4 regions of the Weizmannia sp. FSL W8-1119 genome follow, and region 4 is predicted to be linked to each of the others. Evidence: riboswitches for the same ligand, from Rfam matches in the RefSeq annotation. Region 4 holds a riboswitch; each other region holds the start of a gene.
The links. Region 4 has a riboswitch for S-adenosylmethionine ahead of NSQ19_RS12090 (5-methyltetrahydropteroyltriglutamate--homocysteine S-methyltransferase). Riboswitches for the same ligand answer to the same signal wherever they lie in the genome.
Positions count from the first base shown of each region.

Region 1: linked by a shared signal. The riboswitch ahead of NSQ19_RS12795 (sulfite exporter TauE/SafE family protein) and the one ahead of NSQ19_RS12090 (5-methyltetrahydropteroyltriglutamate--homocysteine S-methyltransferase) in region 4 are both predicted to bind S-adenosylmethionine.
Region 2: linked by a shared signal. The riboswitch ahead of NSQ19_RS03440 (O-acetylhomoserine aminocarboxypropyltransferase/cysteine synthase family protein) and the one ahead of NSQ19_RS12090 (5-methyltetrahydropteroyltriglutamate--homocysteine S-methyltransferase) in region 4 are both predicted to bind S-adenosylmethionine.
Region 3: linked by a shared signal. The riboswitch ahead of NSQ19_RS06870 (assimilatory sulfite reductase (NADPH) flavoprotein subunit) and the one ahead of NSQ19_RS12090 (5-methyltetrahydropteroyltriglutamate--homocysteine S-methyltransferase) in region 4 are both predicted to bind S-adenosylmethionine.

Region 1 covers NZ_JBBOZL010000001.1:2,604,941-2,608,875, reverse strand. The annotation lists gene NSQ19_RS12800 (purine/pyrimidine permease) at 13-375, opposite strand; gene NSQ19_RS12795 (sulfite exporter TauE/SafE family protein) at 857-1,813, opposite strand; SAM riboswitch class I at 1,903-2,010, opposite strand; gene NSQ19_RS12790 (amino acid permease) at 2,423-3,757, opposite strand.
Region 2 covers NZ_JBBOZL010000001.1:740,831-744,765, reverse strand. The annotation lists gene NSQ19_RS03440 (O-acetylhomoserine aminocarboxypropyltransferase/cysteine synthase family protein) at 153-1,451, opposite strand; SAM riboswitch class I at 1,555-1,662, opposite strand; gene cls (cardiolipin synthase) at 1,761-3,206, opposite strand; gene NSQ19_RS03430 (murein hydrolase activator EnvC family protein) at 3,435-3,935, opposite strand, start outside.
Region 3 covers NZ_JBBOZL010000001.1:1,429,595-1,433,529, reverse strand. The annotation lists gene cysI (assimilatory sulfite reductase (NADPH) hemoprotein subunit) at 1-850, opposite strand, end outside; gene NSQ19_RS06870 (assimilatory sulfite reductase (NADPH) flavoprotein subunit) at 868-2,724, opposite strand; SAM riboswitch class I at 2,845-2,945, opposite strand; gene NSQ19_RS06865 (2-phosphosulfolactate phosphatase) at 3,119-3,814, shown strand; partial or broken gene NSQ19_RS06860 (phosphosulfolactate synthase) at 3,807-3,935, shown strand, end outside.
Region 4 covers NZ_JBBOZL010000001.1:2,438,221-2,442,155, reverse strand. The annotation lists gene NSQ19_RS12095 (L-lactate MFS transporter) at 1-1,125, shown strand, start outside; gene NSQ19_RS12090 (5-methyltetrahydropteroyltriglutamate--homocysteine S-methyltransferase) at 1,229-2,332, opposite strand; SAM riboswitch class I at 2,470-2,571, opposite strand; gene NSQ19_RS12085 (Bax inhibitor-1/YccA family protein) at 2,723-3,358, shown strand; gene NSQ19_RS12080 (hypothetical protein) at 3,281-3,772, opposite strand.

The DNA.
Region 1 (3,935 bases), 170 kb from region 4:
GATAAGTGGAGGTTAGTTCACTTGGTCCACAAGGCCGGTAAAAGCGAGCAGGAAGAAAAAGATGCCGGTTACAATCAGTGCGCCTGCCAAATATTGCAGAGATTCAGTGCTTGAACTGTACATGCTGCCGACAAGCCCCGCATAAATGGCAAACACGCTCCACCACAGCCCGGCGGGCCCTTCATTGATTGGCATTCTGTGGCCGAAAATGCCTTGCAAAAGGCCGCCGATCCCGAGTACAAAAAGCGTCCGCTGCACAAACAGGGCAGTCTCACCTGCACTGAAATGGAAAGCAGCCGCAATGGCAATCGGGGCCGCGATCGACCCGGCGATCATAAATGCCATCCATTGCAGCGACGAAATAAATGTTTTCATAGGCACACCGTTCTTTCCGTTCAAAAAAATGGAAAATACCAGTAAATATAATTATAGCAAAACAGATTTTACATTTTAAACATAAAACATTTCGCGAACGGGGGAGGGAAAGCGGGCATGGCGGACGGCGGCATAAACAGGGGCTGCAAACCGGACGGGCGCGGGTAAGCCATGTTTTGGCCCGCAAAAAAATCACAAAATGCACCTCTGTGCATTTGCCGCTAAAAGAAGTTTGCGCTGCCTTCACTTAGGCGTTCGATCTCGAAAACATTTGTGATGAATTATTTTTGCCGGTGCTTGGTTAAGGGATGGCTGGTTTAGGTGGAAAAGCGGGGCCGCTTTCCTTCACATAGAGGGCATCTGCATAAAGGAAGCAAAAATGGCGTTGTTCGTTCGCATAGAAACGCCTCAGCCCGTTTATTGTCAAAAACGGCTTTAAAAAAACAATTTGGGCAATGGATCCCTTGCCCGAACATGTTCCTTATTCTGCGACGCTTACGCTGGCGCTGGCAACTGCCCGCTTGTGTTTTCTGATTGTATAGAAAATAAGGATTGCCCATATTGCCGCAATGGCTGTATAGGTAACGCCGTACCAGCCGCTTCCGGCGCCGGCCATTTTTAATAAAGTTTGCACGTTGCTGAACACAATCATGCCGCTGACAATGACAGCCAGCAAATGAGCCGGCAAAATTTTAACCAGATAGGCTGCAATCGGTGCGGCGATCAGGCCGCCAAGCATGAGGGCGATCGTCCAGATCCAGTTAATCTGCATAGCGCCGAGGGATAAAAGGAAACCGATGCTTGACGCCAGGGATACGGCAAATTCACTTGTATCCACCGAGCCGATCACTTTCCGCGGTTCGATGTCATTTCTGGACAGCAAAGCCGGTGTGGCGATAGGGCCCCAGCCGCCGCCCCCCGTTGCATCAAAAAATCCTGCGACAAAGCCGAGCGGGATAAAAAATACGTTAGACCCGGTCTTTTTTTTGATTTTCAACGCCCCGCGCGCGTTGATCAGAAACCGGATAAGAATATAGAGGCCAAGGGCGATCAGAAAAATAGAAATGTACGGTTTTAATGTGCTTGCAGGAAGATGGCTGAGAACGGTTGCCCCGAGAAAGGCGCCGACAGCCCCGGGTACAACCAGTTTCCAAATGATCCCTTTATCGACATTCCCAAATTTCATATGTGAGACCCCGGAAGCCGCCGTTGTAAAAACCTCCGCCAAATGCACAGAAGCTGATGCGACAGCCGGCGCAATTCCGAAAGCCAAGAGGAGTGAGGTAGAAGTCACCCCGTAACCCATTCCGAGAGATCCATCCACCAATTGTGCGGCAAGGCCGACAAGTGCTAAGACAATTAATTTTTGCATGTTCATGTTCCCCGCTTTCTTCATCCATAAATTTGATTCATCCTGATGTAGAGGAATTATACGCATCAGGGCCTATCCTGGTTCAAACGGCCGGCCTTGCAGAAATAAAAAATCTTTCCGCCATTTTTACGGAAAGACAGCGAGTAAAGGATAAGCGCTTATCTTCCAAAATGGTACCCATTTTGCTGGAATTGGCACCTTGCTGCTCGCTGCAGGTTGCCGGACTTCATAGGGCCAGATCCCTCCGTCGCTCTTGATAAGTTATTTGTTGTTTAAAATTTTATCAGAAAATAAATGGAAGTCAATATAATTATTGCAAGTTTTTTTATCGGATTTATACGAATGGGGGGATAAAGAAAAAAACTTCCCATCAGATCACGCTCTGTCGGGAGTTTTTTTCTTTACGCTGGATTGGTTTTAAAAAGCAGGTCATCAGGATCAGGCGGGGCATCATGGCCGCTTTCATTTGCTTCACAAAACGAAAAAGAGTCCAAACGGGTTAGCAGGCCGTCCCATTCTGGCAGTTTGTACGAGCTGCACACCCGTGCCTGCCCCCTTCCCGCCCAGAAAACGGTTTAATCAACCCCGCTTGTTTGTGCCCGCTTATCGCGCAGTTGGATTTCTGTCCTTTCCCTGCCTAAGGGAACCGGTTTTATCAACACAGCCGGCTGGAGCCTATTCCTTTGCTTTAATTCTCAGTGACAAGACGACGAGCACGATTAAAATAGCGAGGCAGACGCTTGTACCAATCGGGTTGCCGCCGCCCAGCAAAAAGGACAGGAAAATGCCTGCCAGTGCAAGCAGCGCAATCCAGACCATGAAAGGATACCCTTTTACACGGAAGGAAGGCAATTTTGCATACGACTTCCGGAGTCGCAGTTCGGCTGCACAGATGGCGGTCCAAACAAGGACGACGGTAAATCCCGGAATGGTCATCAAATAGCTGATGACTTCATCCGGCGTAAGATAGGCCAGAATCACGCCGGCTAAAATAAACAGCGAGGTCAGCAAAATACTGATCAGCGGGACGCCTTTCCGGGAAATTTTTAAAAAGGCGCGTGGCGCTTCTCCGGACTGCGCCATGTTAAACAGTGTGCGCGAAGTGGCATAAATGCCGGAATTGGCGGCAGAAAGAACGGCCGTCAAGAGCACAAAATTCATCACATGGGCGGCAGCGGGGATCCCTGTGCGGCTGAATACCTGTACAAACGGGCTTTCCACGGAAGAAACCTGGTTCCATGGGATAATGCCGCAAATGACCAGGATTGGCAAAATATAAAAAAGCATGACGCGGACAACGGTCTGTTTAATGACACGCGGCAACACTTTCTCGCTGTCTTTTGTTTCCGAAACGGTAACACCGATCAGTTCCGCGCCGCCGTATGAAAACATAACGATCAGAAAAGCGCTGAACGTACCGTGAAGCCCGTTCGGGAAAAAACCGCCGTGCGCGGTATAGTTAGACACCGTGGAAGATGTCCCGGGGAATAAACCGAATAAAATCAGCGCACCAAGCAGGATAAAAACGATCAACGTGATGATTTTAATGCCGGCAATCCAAAATTCAAATTCGCCGTAGTACTTCACTTCAATTAAATTGATGCCGACCACGAAAGCAGCACAGAGCAAACTGAGTAGCCATAGTGGCGCTTGGGGAACCCAGAATTGCAGGAAGCTCCCGGCTGCAAGCAGTTCCACAACTGTCACAATGACCCAGTTGATCCAGTACAGCCAGCCAATAATGAAAGAAACCCGGCTGCCGAACGCTTTGTGGATCAGATTTTGGACGTTGAGGCCGGGGTGGACGAGTGCCATTTCCCCAAGTGCTGACATGACAATGAATAAAAGTGCGCCGCCGATCAGGTAAGAAACGGCAACACTCGGGCCGGCAAGGCTGACGGTATCGGAGCTGCCTTTAAAAATGCCGGTTCCGATCATCCCGGCCAATGCGATGAACTGGACATGCCTTGGTGATAAGCCTTTTTGCAAATGATGTTGGTTTTTCTCCATTTCTATCAATCTCACTTTTCTGTTTTAGATAAACGCTTTTCAGTGCTAAAGCATTTATTCTATTTTAGCAGAAAAAAAGGAATATTGATATACAAAAAAATGGAATCGCCGGATGACAGATGTACCCGCATTTCACCAAAGCAAAATGTAAAAAAACGGCGGGGCACCACTCATCGTA
Region 2 (3,935 bases), 1.7 Mb from region 4:
CCCGATCCGGAACAGGTGTGCAGGCCGTCCGTGCCGACAAAATTGTATAGTGGGATCAGCCCGGAACGGATCCCGTGCAAGTTTTCTGGATCGCCTGTTGGCATTCCGCCGTGGCGGCCTTCGCACGAACCTGCCTGGCCCGTTACCTGCTTTTACCGGGCTGTAACAGCCGTCGCTTTTGTAATGGCTTGATCGAGGTCGGCTGTCAAATCTTCGACGGCTTCAAGCCCGACAGACAGGCGGATCAAATCACCCGTGACCCCTGACTTTTCCAGTTCTTCATCGCTCAGCTGCGAATGCGTGGTCGTTGCCGGGTGGATGATCAGCGATTTCGCATCGCCGACATTCGCTACATGCGACCACAGCTTGATATTGTCGATCACGCGCCTTCCTGTTTCCCGGCCGCCTTTCACACCGAAGTTAACAATGGAGCCGTAGCCGCCGTTCAAATATTTTTGCGCCAGCTCATGGGACGGATGGTCTTCAAGTCCCGGATAATTGACCCATGCAACATCCGGATGGCTTTTCAGAAATTCCGCGACTTTCAACGCATTTTCGTTATGCCTTTCCACGCGCAGATGCAGCGTTTCAAGCCCTTGCAGGAATAAAAAGGCGTTGTCCGGGCTTAAAGCCGGCCCGAAGTCGCGCAAAAGCTGAACGCGAAGTTTTGTGGCGAACGCAGCCTGTGCCGTGTCGACGCCGTAGCGCAAGCCGTGGTAGCTCGGATCCGGTTCGCTGAAGTCCGGAAATTTCTCTGTGTTCCAGTCAAAATGCCCGCCGTCAACGGCAACACCGCCGATCGCCGTTCCGTGCCCGCCGATCCATTTTGTCGCCGAATGGACAACCACGTCCGCTCCCCATTTGATCGGATTCGAGCCATACGGAGAAGCAAACGTGTTGTCGACAATCAAAGGAATGCCGTTTTCATGGGCAACTTCCGCCACTTTTTCCACGTCGAGCACCTGCAGGCTTGGGTTGCCGATAATTTCCGCATACAATGCTTTCGTTTTCGGGGTGATCGCCTGGCGGAACGCTTCAGGGTCAGACCCGTCCACAAACTTGACGTTAATGCCGTATTTCGGCAATGTCACGGCAAACAAATTATATGTGCCGCCGTAAAGATTGCTGGCGGATACGATGTCGTCGCCCGCACGCACAATATTCAAAATGGAGAAGGCAATGGCCGCCGCGCCGGATGATAAACCGACAGCCGCCGTTCCGCCTTCCAGTGCGGCAACGCGTTTTTCAAACACATCCACAGTCGGATTGCCAAGGCGGGAATAAATGAAACCTTCTTTTGATAAATTGAAGACGCCCTCTGCATGTTCTGTATCCGGAAAAACGTAAGAAGTCGTCCGGTATACCGGCACGGCGCGCGAGCCTGTCGCCGGGTCCGGTTCCTGGCCCCCGTGCAGCAATAAAGTTTCCGGTTGTAATGATGATTGTGTCATTTTTAAATCCTCCTGGTTTTTTAAAATTTTCCTGCGAAAGATGGAAGAGGAAATGAAAAACCCTCTTCGTAAGGGAAGAGGGTTACAATGTATGTAAGTTCCTCCCTTATCTTTCAGACGCATGTCTGTAGGAATTAGCACCTTTTCAGGCAAATGCCTGAAGGTTGCCGGGCTTCGCAGGGCCTAGTCCCTCCGCCGCTCTAGATAAGAGTTTCTTTTCATAATTCAATTTTGAATGACTTATTGTTTAAGATTATAGAAGACCAATGGCAAACCGTCAACCTTTTTTTGAAAAATTTTCTTTTTCTTCTACAAAATTGGCGACAACAGCCGGGAAATGGACTCTTTAAACCGTACATAAAGCGGCCGGTTCTGGTAAACATGGAGCGTTAATTCGGTTGATTTGGCCATGTCGTCCCGGAAAATGCCGGCAAGTGTGCCGGAAAGCTCGCGGTCGTACAGCACGGCGTTCACTTCAAAATTGAGGCGGAAACTGCGCACATCAATATTGGCCGTGCCGACGGAAGCAATTTTCCCGTCTACGACAATCATTTTCGCGTGGATGAACCCATTTTGATAAATGTACACTTTGACGCCCGTTTTTAACAGCTGGCCGATGTTGGAAAGCGTCGCCCAGTAGACAAACATATGGTCCGGTTTATTTGGAATCATAATCCGGACATCCACTCCGGATAAAGCGGCAAGCGTCAGCGCGTTCAGGAGGCTGTCATCCGGAATGAAATACGGTGTTTGCAAATAAATATATTTTTTGGCGGAATTAATCATCTTAATGTAGCTGTTTTTAATCTGCTCCCATTCGGAATCGGGGCCGCTTGAGACAATCTGGATATCGGTTTCCCCCTGCGGCGGGATGACCGGGAAATAACGTTCTTCATTTTTCACATCATGCGGCGATGCCTGATTCCAGTCTAAAATAAAGCGGGTCTGCATGGCATAAACAGCGCTCCCGGAAATCCGTAAATGCGTGTCCCGCCAATAACCAAATTTTTTATTCAGGCCAAGATACTCATCGCCGACGTTAAAACCGCCGATATAACCGACCCGTCCGTCGATAATCGCCAATTTCCGATGGTTTCTGAAGTTGACGCGCAAATTAATGAGCGGGATACGGGCTGGAAAAAAGGACGCCACTTCCCCTCCGGCTTCAATCAGCGGCCGGAAAAATTTGCGGCGGAACAGCATCCGCGATCCCATATCATCATAAAGCAGCCGCACCTTTACGCCTTCTCTTGCTTTTTGGGACAGCAGTTCAATCAATTCATGGCCGAGACGGTCATTCCGGAAAATATAATATACAAGATGAATACTGTCTTTTGCATTCCGGATGTCTTCAAATAAAGCCTGGAATTTTTTTCTGCCGTCTGTGAAAATATCGACGTGATTGTCCTGGGAAAGGATCGACCCGTCATTCATCAGCAGCATATAAACGAGATCCTTATACTGGGCTGTCCGCTCATCATGAAACGGAAACCGGTTTTCGCGCAGCAGTTCAATCTGCTGCTGGGAAATTTCCTTAATGCCGATCTTCTCCTGTACCTTCCAGTCAAAAATTTTCCGGCGGCTTAAATTTTGCCCGAATATCAAATACAGGATAAAGCCGGCAATCGGCAGGAATAGCAGCACCAAAAGCCAGGCCCAGGTTGCGCCGACATCCCGCCGTTCTAGGAAAATAATGGTTCCTGCCAGAATAAAATTCAAAAGAAACAAGATAACCAGTAGTACCGTTACAATCATTGCGTTCTCCTTTTCGTACACCCTTTGTTCCTGTTGTAGGTTTGTTCCCGGCCGGTATCCGGGAACACGGTGAAGTGTTTTGAAATTGATATAGGATATGTTTGCGCAGCAAAAATAACAATTGTATCATACCATAATATTTGCGTCTTACCTATCATACAGCACTTTCCCTGCCATTGCATGCAAAAAGAACCGCACCAATAGATACGGTTCTTTTTCACGCCTTTATTAAAAGTTAACGTAGTTTCTCGGGTTTTGGGCACCGGCATGTGGCGGCGGTGTCCAGCGTCCGTTATAAATTTCAAAGTGAAGATGGGGCCCTGTTGATTCCCCGGTATTTCCCATTGCGCCGATCTGCTGCCCTTTGCTGACGTGCTGCCCGGTGCTGACGCTGTACGAGCTCAAGTGGGCATAAACGGTCGTGTACAACTTCCCGTTAATATAGTGGGTGATCATGACGCAATTTCCGTATGAAGAAGAGCGGTACGCCCTGAACACGACACCGTCGGCTGCAGCGACAACCGGTGTCCCGATGCTGTTGGCAATGTCAACGCCCGGATGGAACCCGCCGGAGCGCTCGCCGAATCCGGATGAAATATATCCGGATGCCGGACGTGTAAAGGCCCCGGAAGAGACTTCCGGAAGCGGCCCGCCGGAATGGCTCCCAGAACTTGGGCTGGCCGATGATGCAGCGCTGGTTGTTCCTGCTTTCGAACCTGTTGATCCTGC
Region 3 (3,935 bases), 1.0 Mb from region 4:
CCACTTTTTCCGCCACTTCAATCACCTGGTTCGGCGTGCAAAAACCGATGATCCGGGCAAGCTGCGGATATGTTTTCGGATCGCCATGGGTCATGCCCATCCCGCCGCCAACCGCGACATTAAACCCTTCAAGCTTCCCTTCATTCAAAATGGCGATAAACCCTAAATCCTGTGAAAAAATATCGACATCATTGGAAGGCGGCACAGCAAACCCGATTTTAAACTTCCGCGGCAAATACTTCGGGCCGTACAGCGGTTCGGAATCTTCCTGCTCTTTTGTATCAATGATTTTTTCATCTTCCAGCCAGATTTCATGATACGCGGAAGTCCGCGGCAACAAGTGGTCGCTCGTTTTTTTCGCCCATTCATACACCTCGGCATGCACATCCGACTGGTACGGGTTCGGGTTGCACATCACATTCCGGTTCACATCCCCGCACGCAGCAAGCGTCGTCATGAGCGCATCGTTCATTTCGCGGATGGCCTGCTTTAAATTCCATTTTAAAATGCCATGCATCTGGAATGTCTGCCGGGTCGTCATACGCAGCGTTCCGTTCCCGTATTTTTGCGCCAGTTCATCCATCACAAGCCACTGTTCCGGGGTCGCAACGCCGCCCGGAATGCGGACACGCACCATAAACTGGTAAGCCGGCTCCAGTTTCTTTTTGCGCCGCTCGTTGCGGATATCCCGGTCGTCCTGCTGGTAGCTGCCATGAAATTTCAACAGTTTATTATCGTCCTCGGATATCGCACCGGTCAGCGGATCTTTGAGTCCTTCCGCAATCGTTCCTCTTAAAAATCGGCTTTTTTCTTTTATCGTTTCAAGCGGATCAAGTTTTTTATCAGCCATCTTCCTGCCCCTCTCTGTTAATACACATCACGCTGGTATCGTTTTGCCCGTCGCATTTCCTGTAAATAATCCTCTGCCTCTTCCCTCGCCATATTGCCTTCTGTTTCAAGAATGTGAAGCAGCGTTTCCTGGACGTCGCGGGCCATGTGCTTCTCATCACCGCACACATACACACAGGCGCCTTTTTCAAGCCATGCATAAAAATCTTTGCTTTTTTCAAGCATCCGGTGCTGGACGTATATTTTTTCTGCCTGGTCGCGCGAAAAAGCCACATCCATCCGTTCGAGCACGCCATTTTTCAGCCAGTTTTGCCAGTCAAGCTGATACAGAAAATCCGTCGCAAAATGCTGGTCCCCGTAAAACAGCCATGTTCGGCCGGTGATCCCTTCCGCTTCCCTTTCTTCCAGGAAAGAACGGAACGGCGCCACGCCTGTTCCCGGCCCGATCATGATCACCGGCACATCCGGGTCAGCCGGAAGTTTGAAATTCGGATTGCGGTGGACATAAACCGGCAGCTTGTCTCCCGGTTTTATCCTGCCTGCGACTTGCCCGGAGCAAACTCCTTCGCGCACCCTTCCGTTTGCTGTATAGCAGTCCAGTGCAATGACAAGATGGACTTCATCGGGGTTCGCTTTCCAACTGCTTGCGATCGAATAAAGCCGCGGCGGCATTTTCCGGAGCATTTGTACAAAAGCTTGCACTTCCACTTTTTCCGGCGGATATTCCTCGACAAGATCGATCAGGCCCCGTCCTTCAAGGTATGCCTTTGCCTCCGCTTCATTTTCAAGCAAAGCCGTAAGCCCTTTGTTTCCGAAAAGCACGGCTGCCTGCTGAAGCAGTGGTTTTGTTAATCTCGTAATTTCATAATGTCTGAGCAATGCTTCCCTGGCCGGCAGTACTTCCCCTTTTTTATTGATCGGAACCGGTTCTTTTGGATCCCAGCCGAGCTTTTCGATCAGCCGTTCCACGAGTTCCGGGTCATTTTCCGGGTAAATCCCGATGCTGTCCCCCGGTTCAAATGTAAAACCGGAACCTTCAAGGGATAATTCGATATGGTGCGTTTCTTTATTGGACCCTTCCCAGTTCAAATTGATATTTTCCAGCACTTCCGCCTGGAACGGGTTGGATTTGGAATAATCGGTGTTTGCAGGCCGGGTGGCATCGGCAGCGGTTGAAGGCGGCAAGGCAGATGACTGGAGCACGCCTGTAACCCCTTCAAACCATTCCTGGGCGTCTTCTTCATAATCCACATCGCAATCCACTCGCGGATAGAGCCGTTCCCCGCCCAACTCTTCCAGCCTCTTGTCGATCTCTTTTCCGACCTTGCAAAAAAACTCATATGTCTGGTCCCCAAGCGCCAAAACGGAAAAAGGGACCCCGTCCAGTTTTGGGGCTTTTCTGCTGTGGATCAGCTCATAGAAAGACAATGCGTTGTCGGGCGGGTCCCCTTCCCCTTGTGTGCTTGTAATGATGAGCAGATACCCTGCATTTTTTAAATCTTTCGGCTTGGCCGCATCGAGTGCCGAAAAAGATACGGCAAACTGCATTTCTTTTAATCTGGCGGCGAATGCTTCGGCAAGCGCCTGGGCATTGCCTGTCTCGGAACCAAACAGCAGCGTAACCGTTTTGGTTGCCGTCTGTACCGGCTTTTCAGCAACAGCTGTACTTCCCGGGGGATTCGTTCCTTGTTCGGCAAACGGATAGGTTAAATATCCGCTCAGCCATAATTTTTGCTGATCCGTTAACATTTGCAGCAGTTCATTTAACTTTTCCGCCTGTTCTTTACTAAACGGGCTGTTTTGTACACTTAACGGCAAATCTTCCACCTCGCAATGTTTGCATGCACTTTTCATTTGTTTATTTATGTATGACATCCTAATCCAAATAGACATAGAAGTTTACTTGGATTTTAATCCGCTTCTTTCCATGAGAAGCACCTTCGAAAAAAGCTCTTCTTACAAAGATAAGAAGAGCCGGCGCACAATGGTCAACTTCTCTTATCTTTCAGACGATTGTCTGCAGGAATTGGCACAGTGTTTTTCAACCTGTTGCCGAGGCTTCAAAGGGCCTTTCCCTCCACCTCTCTGGATAAGAAGAACGAATCATTATTTAGAAATCATTGAAAACATTATACAATCAAATGCGGCGGGAGTCAATTCTTTTTTGAACAGACGGGGGCGATAAAAAAAGAAAAGGGTGGCAAGTTCCGCATCAAGCGTCCCTCCAATATACTTTATGTATCTTTTGCACAGAATGAGGGGGGAATGGATGAACATCCACATTTACCAGGGGAATGAGATCACGCCGGAAGACGGGGATGCCAATATTGTGATCGATGTGATCCGCGCGTTTACGGTTGCCCACCATGCCTTTTTGGGCGGCGTAAAAGAGATATGGCTGGCAGACTCAAAAGAAGCGGCTTTTTGTATCAAAGACAAATACCCGCATGTCTTGCTCACGGGCGAAGGGAACGGGCTTCCGATACCGGGATTTGATTTGGGCCATTCACCGGCCGCCATCGCCAAACAGCCGTTAGCCGGCAAAACGCTGGTGCAAACATCCACAAACGGGGTAAAAGCAGCCTTCCGCGCCCTTTGTGCAAAGGAAGTCTATGTTACCGGCTTTTCGAATGCAAAAATGACGGCAAAATGGGTCCTGCGCAAATGGAAAGGCAAAGACAACGCCCGCATCAACATGATCGCTTCCCATCCGACGGGGGAAGATGACCTGGCATGCGCATTATACATGGAAAGCATCCTTACCGGCTCCGGCACGATAAAGCCGGAATCAGTGATCAAGGAGATTGTAAATGCCAGTGTTGCAAAGAAATTTCTTGATCCCGGACAGCCTGCATTTAACCCGGCTGACCTAGAATTTTGCATCAACGAAAGAGACTGCGGGTTTGTTATGAAAATTGATCCAACAGGAGAATTTCCAACGATCGTGAGGGTTGAAGATGAATGACCATGGTTTGACACTGCCTTTACGCAATGAGAAACCGCGGGATTGCGGAATCACCATCTTAATTGACAATGGCATTCCGCTGAACTTTTTTAAAGATACCATGAACAGTGCAGCCCCTTAT
Region 4 (3,935 bases):
AAATTCGGGTGGCAATTGAGTGCAGTATCGACGACATTTTCTATTTTAAGCCTGGCACTTGCAGTATCGACATTGTTTGCGACAAAATTGCAGGCAAAATGGGGGCTGCGCCGCTTGGTTGCTTTTTCCGGCATTTTGCTTGGCGCAGGATTAATCTTGAGTTCATTTGCACCTTCACTTTGGATGCTCTATCTGTTGGCAGGCCTTATTGTCGGTTATGCAGACGGGACAGCTTATATCACGACTTTATCCAATTTAATGAAATGGTTTCCGGATAAAAAAGGCCTCGTTTCAGGCATCTCCGTCGGGGCATACGGGACCGGCAGCCTGGTATTTAAGTTTGTAAACGGTGCCATCCTCAGTTCGTTTGGTGTCACACAGGCTTTTCTTTGCTGGGGAGTGATTGCAATTGCCATGATCACCGGCGGATCTTTCCTCTTGAAAGAAGCAGAAAATACAACCACATCCGGTACTGTGTCCAAACAGCCGGCCGGAAAAGATTTTACCATCAAAGAAATGCTCAAAACGAAACAAGCTTACCTCTTATTCATCGTGTTCTTCACGGCGTGTATGAGCGGTTTATATCTGATCGGCCTTGTTAAAGACATCGGCACGAGGCTTGTCGGGCTGGATGTTGCGACGGCCAGCAATGCAGTGGCGCTGATTGCCGTCTTTAACACCATCGGGCGGCTCGTTCTCGGCGGTTTATCAGACCATGTGGGAAGAATGAAAGTGGTATCAGGGACGCTGCTCGCGACGGCCGTTGCGGTTTCCATTTTGAGCTATGCCCACTTAAATTTCGCCCTGTTCTTTATCTGTGTTGCTGCGATTGCTTTCGGTTTCGGCGGAAATGTCACCGTATTTCCGGCTATTATTTCAGACTTCTTCGGCCTGAAAAATCAAAGCGCCAATTATTCAGTGATTTACCAAGGCTTCGGCATCGGCGCATTATCCGGATCGGTCATCGCTTCCCTTCTCGGGGGCTTTATGCCGACATTCCATGCGATCACGATTCTCTGCCTGGTCTCTTTTGCGATTACGCTTTTCATTAAATCGCCGGCTGAAGAAGCAGCCCACGCACACGGGGTTCGGGGGAATGTCAACCGTGCCCAGCATTCGCATTAAAGCAAGGGCTGTGTGCTTCGATCATGAACAAGCAGACAGGAAAGGGATTCGTGCCTCCATCATGATAAAAAACCCGCTGGCTGCCCCAGCGGGTTTTCCCGGTTTATCCCCAAATTTCCTTTGCGGTATCCACAATATATTTTACTTTGTCCCACTGCTGCTCTTCTGTTAAAAGATTGCCGTGGTGGGTGGAGGAGAAGCCGCACTGGGTGCTGATGCAAAGCTGTTCGAGCGGTACATGCCTGGATGCTTCCCGAATCCGGTTTTTGATCAGCACTTTATCTTCAAGCTCTCCCTTTTTCGATGTGAAAATGCCAAGCACGACTTTCGGCCCGCCTTCCGGAATGTATTTCAACGGTTCAAACCCGCCGGAACGCTCATCGTCGTATTCAAGGAAAAACCCGTCTACTTTTTCATTTGCAAAGATTTTCGGGGCAATTTTATCATACGGGCCTTCAAAAGCCCATTTCGACTGGTAGTTGCCGCGGCACAGATGGGTTGTGATGGTCAGATCATCCGGCTTGCCTTCCAGTACGCTGTTTGCTACATGTAAAGCGAGATCAATCAATCTTTCCCTTTCGAGCTCACTGTCTGCAAACGGCAGTTTCGGTGCACACAGGCCGGCAAGATAAACATCATCCAGCTGCAAGTAGCGGCAGCCGGCATCATAAAAAGCTTTGATCGCATCCCGGTAAGTTTGGATAATATCATTTGCGTATTCTTCAAGATCCGGGTAAATGTCTTCATTGCGGATTCCGGCATTGAAAAACTGATTCGGGCTTGGAATAGTCATTTTCGCAACCGCCCTGTCCCCGGCGATTTCTTTCAGCGCAATAAAATCTTTTATGTGCGGATGGTCCGGGTTAAAGGAGACTTTTCCGGTTACCCGGACGTCATAAGCTTCCGTTTCGATGCCGACAAACCGGTATCCATGGTTCGGCACGTACCCTTTTACCCCGTTTAAATGTTCCATGAAATCCGTATGCCAGAATCTCCGCCGGAATTCTCCGTCCGTTACCGCTTCGAGGCCGGCTTCAATTTGTTTGCCGACCAGGCGGCGGATTTCTTCATTTTCAATTGCACGCAAGTCTTCGGCCGGGATGGTTCCCGCTGCAAATTTTTCCCGCGCTTCGTGCAACCGGGCCGGGCGCAAAAAGCTTCCGACAATGTCTGCCCTGTACGGCGCTTTTGTTAATGTTTTCGTCATCATGATTCCCTCTTTCTGGATATTTTTTAAAACAGCTGCTGTGCGCAGAAAAAAATTGCTTTTAGCTGCATGGGCCCATTAAAAAACCTCTTCTGCAATAAGAAGAGGTTTGGATTGCAAAACTGAACCGTCCGCTCTTCTTATCTTCAAGCAATGCTTTCTGGAATTGGCACAGTTCTTTAAAAAAGACCGCTGCCGAGGCTTCAAGGGGCCAGTCCCTCCACCTCTCTGGATAAGAATTTTAAATATTATTTAGTTTAAATACACTTTAAATGTTCCACCTATTTTTGTCAAGGGCATTCGCAAAATTTTTTAAAATGGGACGGAAAGATTGAAATCAGGGGCGATGTGAAAATATAATAGTAATAAGAAAAACAAAGGAGGGATTTTATGGAGGCCATACAATCAAGGTCTGTATTCCAGAAAGTGCTTGGCGTCTTTGCCGTTTCACTGCTGTTTGCAACGGCGGGTTTATATACGGGGAGATTCATTCCGCCTGCGCTTATGATGCCGCTGATGGTTGCAGAAATTGCAATGGTCATCGCCGCTTTCTGGTTAAGAAGGAAAAAGAGCGTTGGGTATTTGTTCGTTTATGCTTTCACCTTTATTTCCGGTATTACGACATATCCGATTGTAGCTTATTATGCATCCCAGGCCGGTGCTGAGGTCGTCCTGCTCGCTTTTGGTTCCACGTTCGGCATTTTTGCCGTGATGGGTGTTATTGGGGCCGTTACCAAGAGGGATCTTGGCTTTTTAAGCACCGCATTGCTTGTCGCATTGTTGGCGCTGATCTTCATCGGAATATTCAGCATTTTCAGCCCGTTAACCTCAACCGGGATGCTCGCGTACTCCTTCATTGGCGCGATTGTTTTTTCCCTGTATGTTGTTTTTGACTTTAACCAAATGAAGCACCATGGCATTTCCGAGGAAATGGTCCCGCTTTTGGCTTTAAGCCTGTACCTTGATTTTATCAACCTGTTTATTTACATTTTGCAAATTCTCGGCATTTTGGGAAGCGACGATTGAGAAAAAAGAAAACGCCCGCCATTCACCGGCAGGCGTTTTCTTTTTCACATGTTGGATGTCAAACAAAACAATACGGTCTTTTTGCTCCCATTCGGGGATGCGCGCTTCCCATGCTGCCCGGACCATTTGTGCCAAATGCTGCTGCGCATCCGGCCCCATCAGCGATAAAAACAGCGCTTTCCGGTGGAGATGCTCTTTTCCATCGAGCGTCTGGATCGCATTTTCGCCAAATAACGTTTTTTGAATACGTTTCGGCACAGCCCCGTTTCGTTTGAATTTTTCCGGGTCATAAAACATTTTGACTGCTTCCTCGCCGCTGATGCACACCGCTTTTTGCCCGAGCAGACGGGTTTCAAACAAAATTGCATGATAATCGTCCGTCCGGTTTTTAACGTAGAGATGCCCTTCTTTCATCAAATCAATGGTATCATCAATCGTTTATTCATTAGGAATTTGCCCAGCCATTGCTCTGCTCCTTTTTTCATGTGCCCGTTTTTCCCGGCTTTCTGGAAAAAACAGGGCGCATCCTTTTTTATCTTTTTACACTTTTTCATCTTCATTCAAACATTGCACGCAA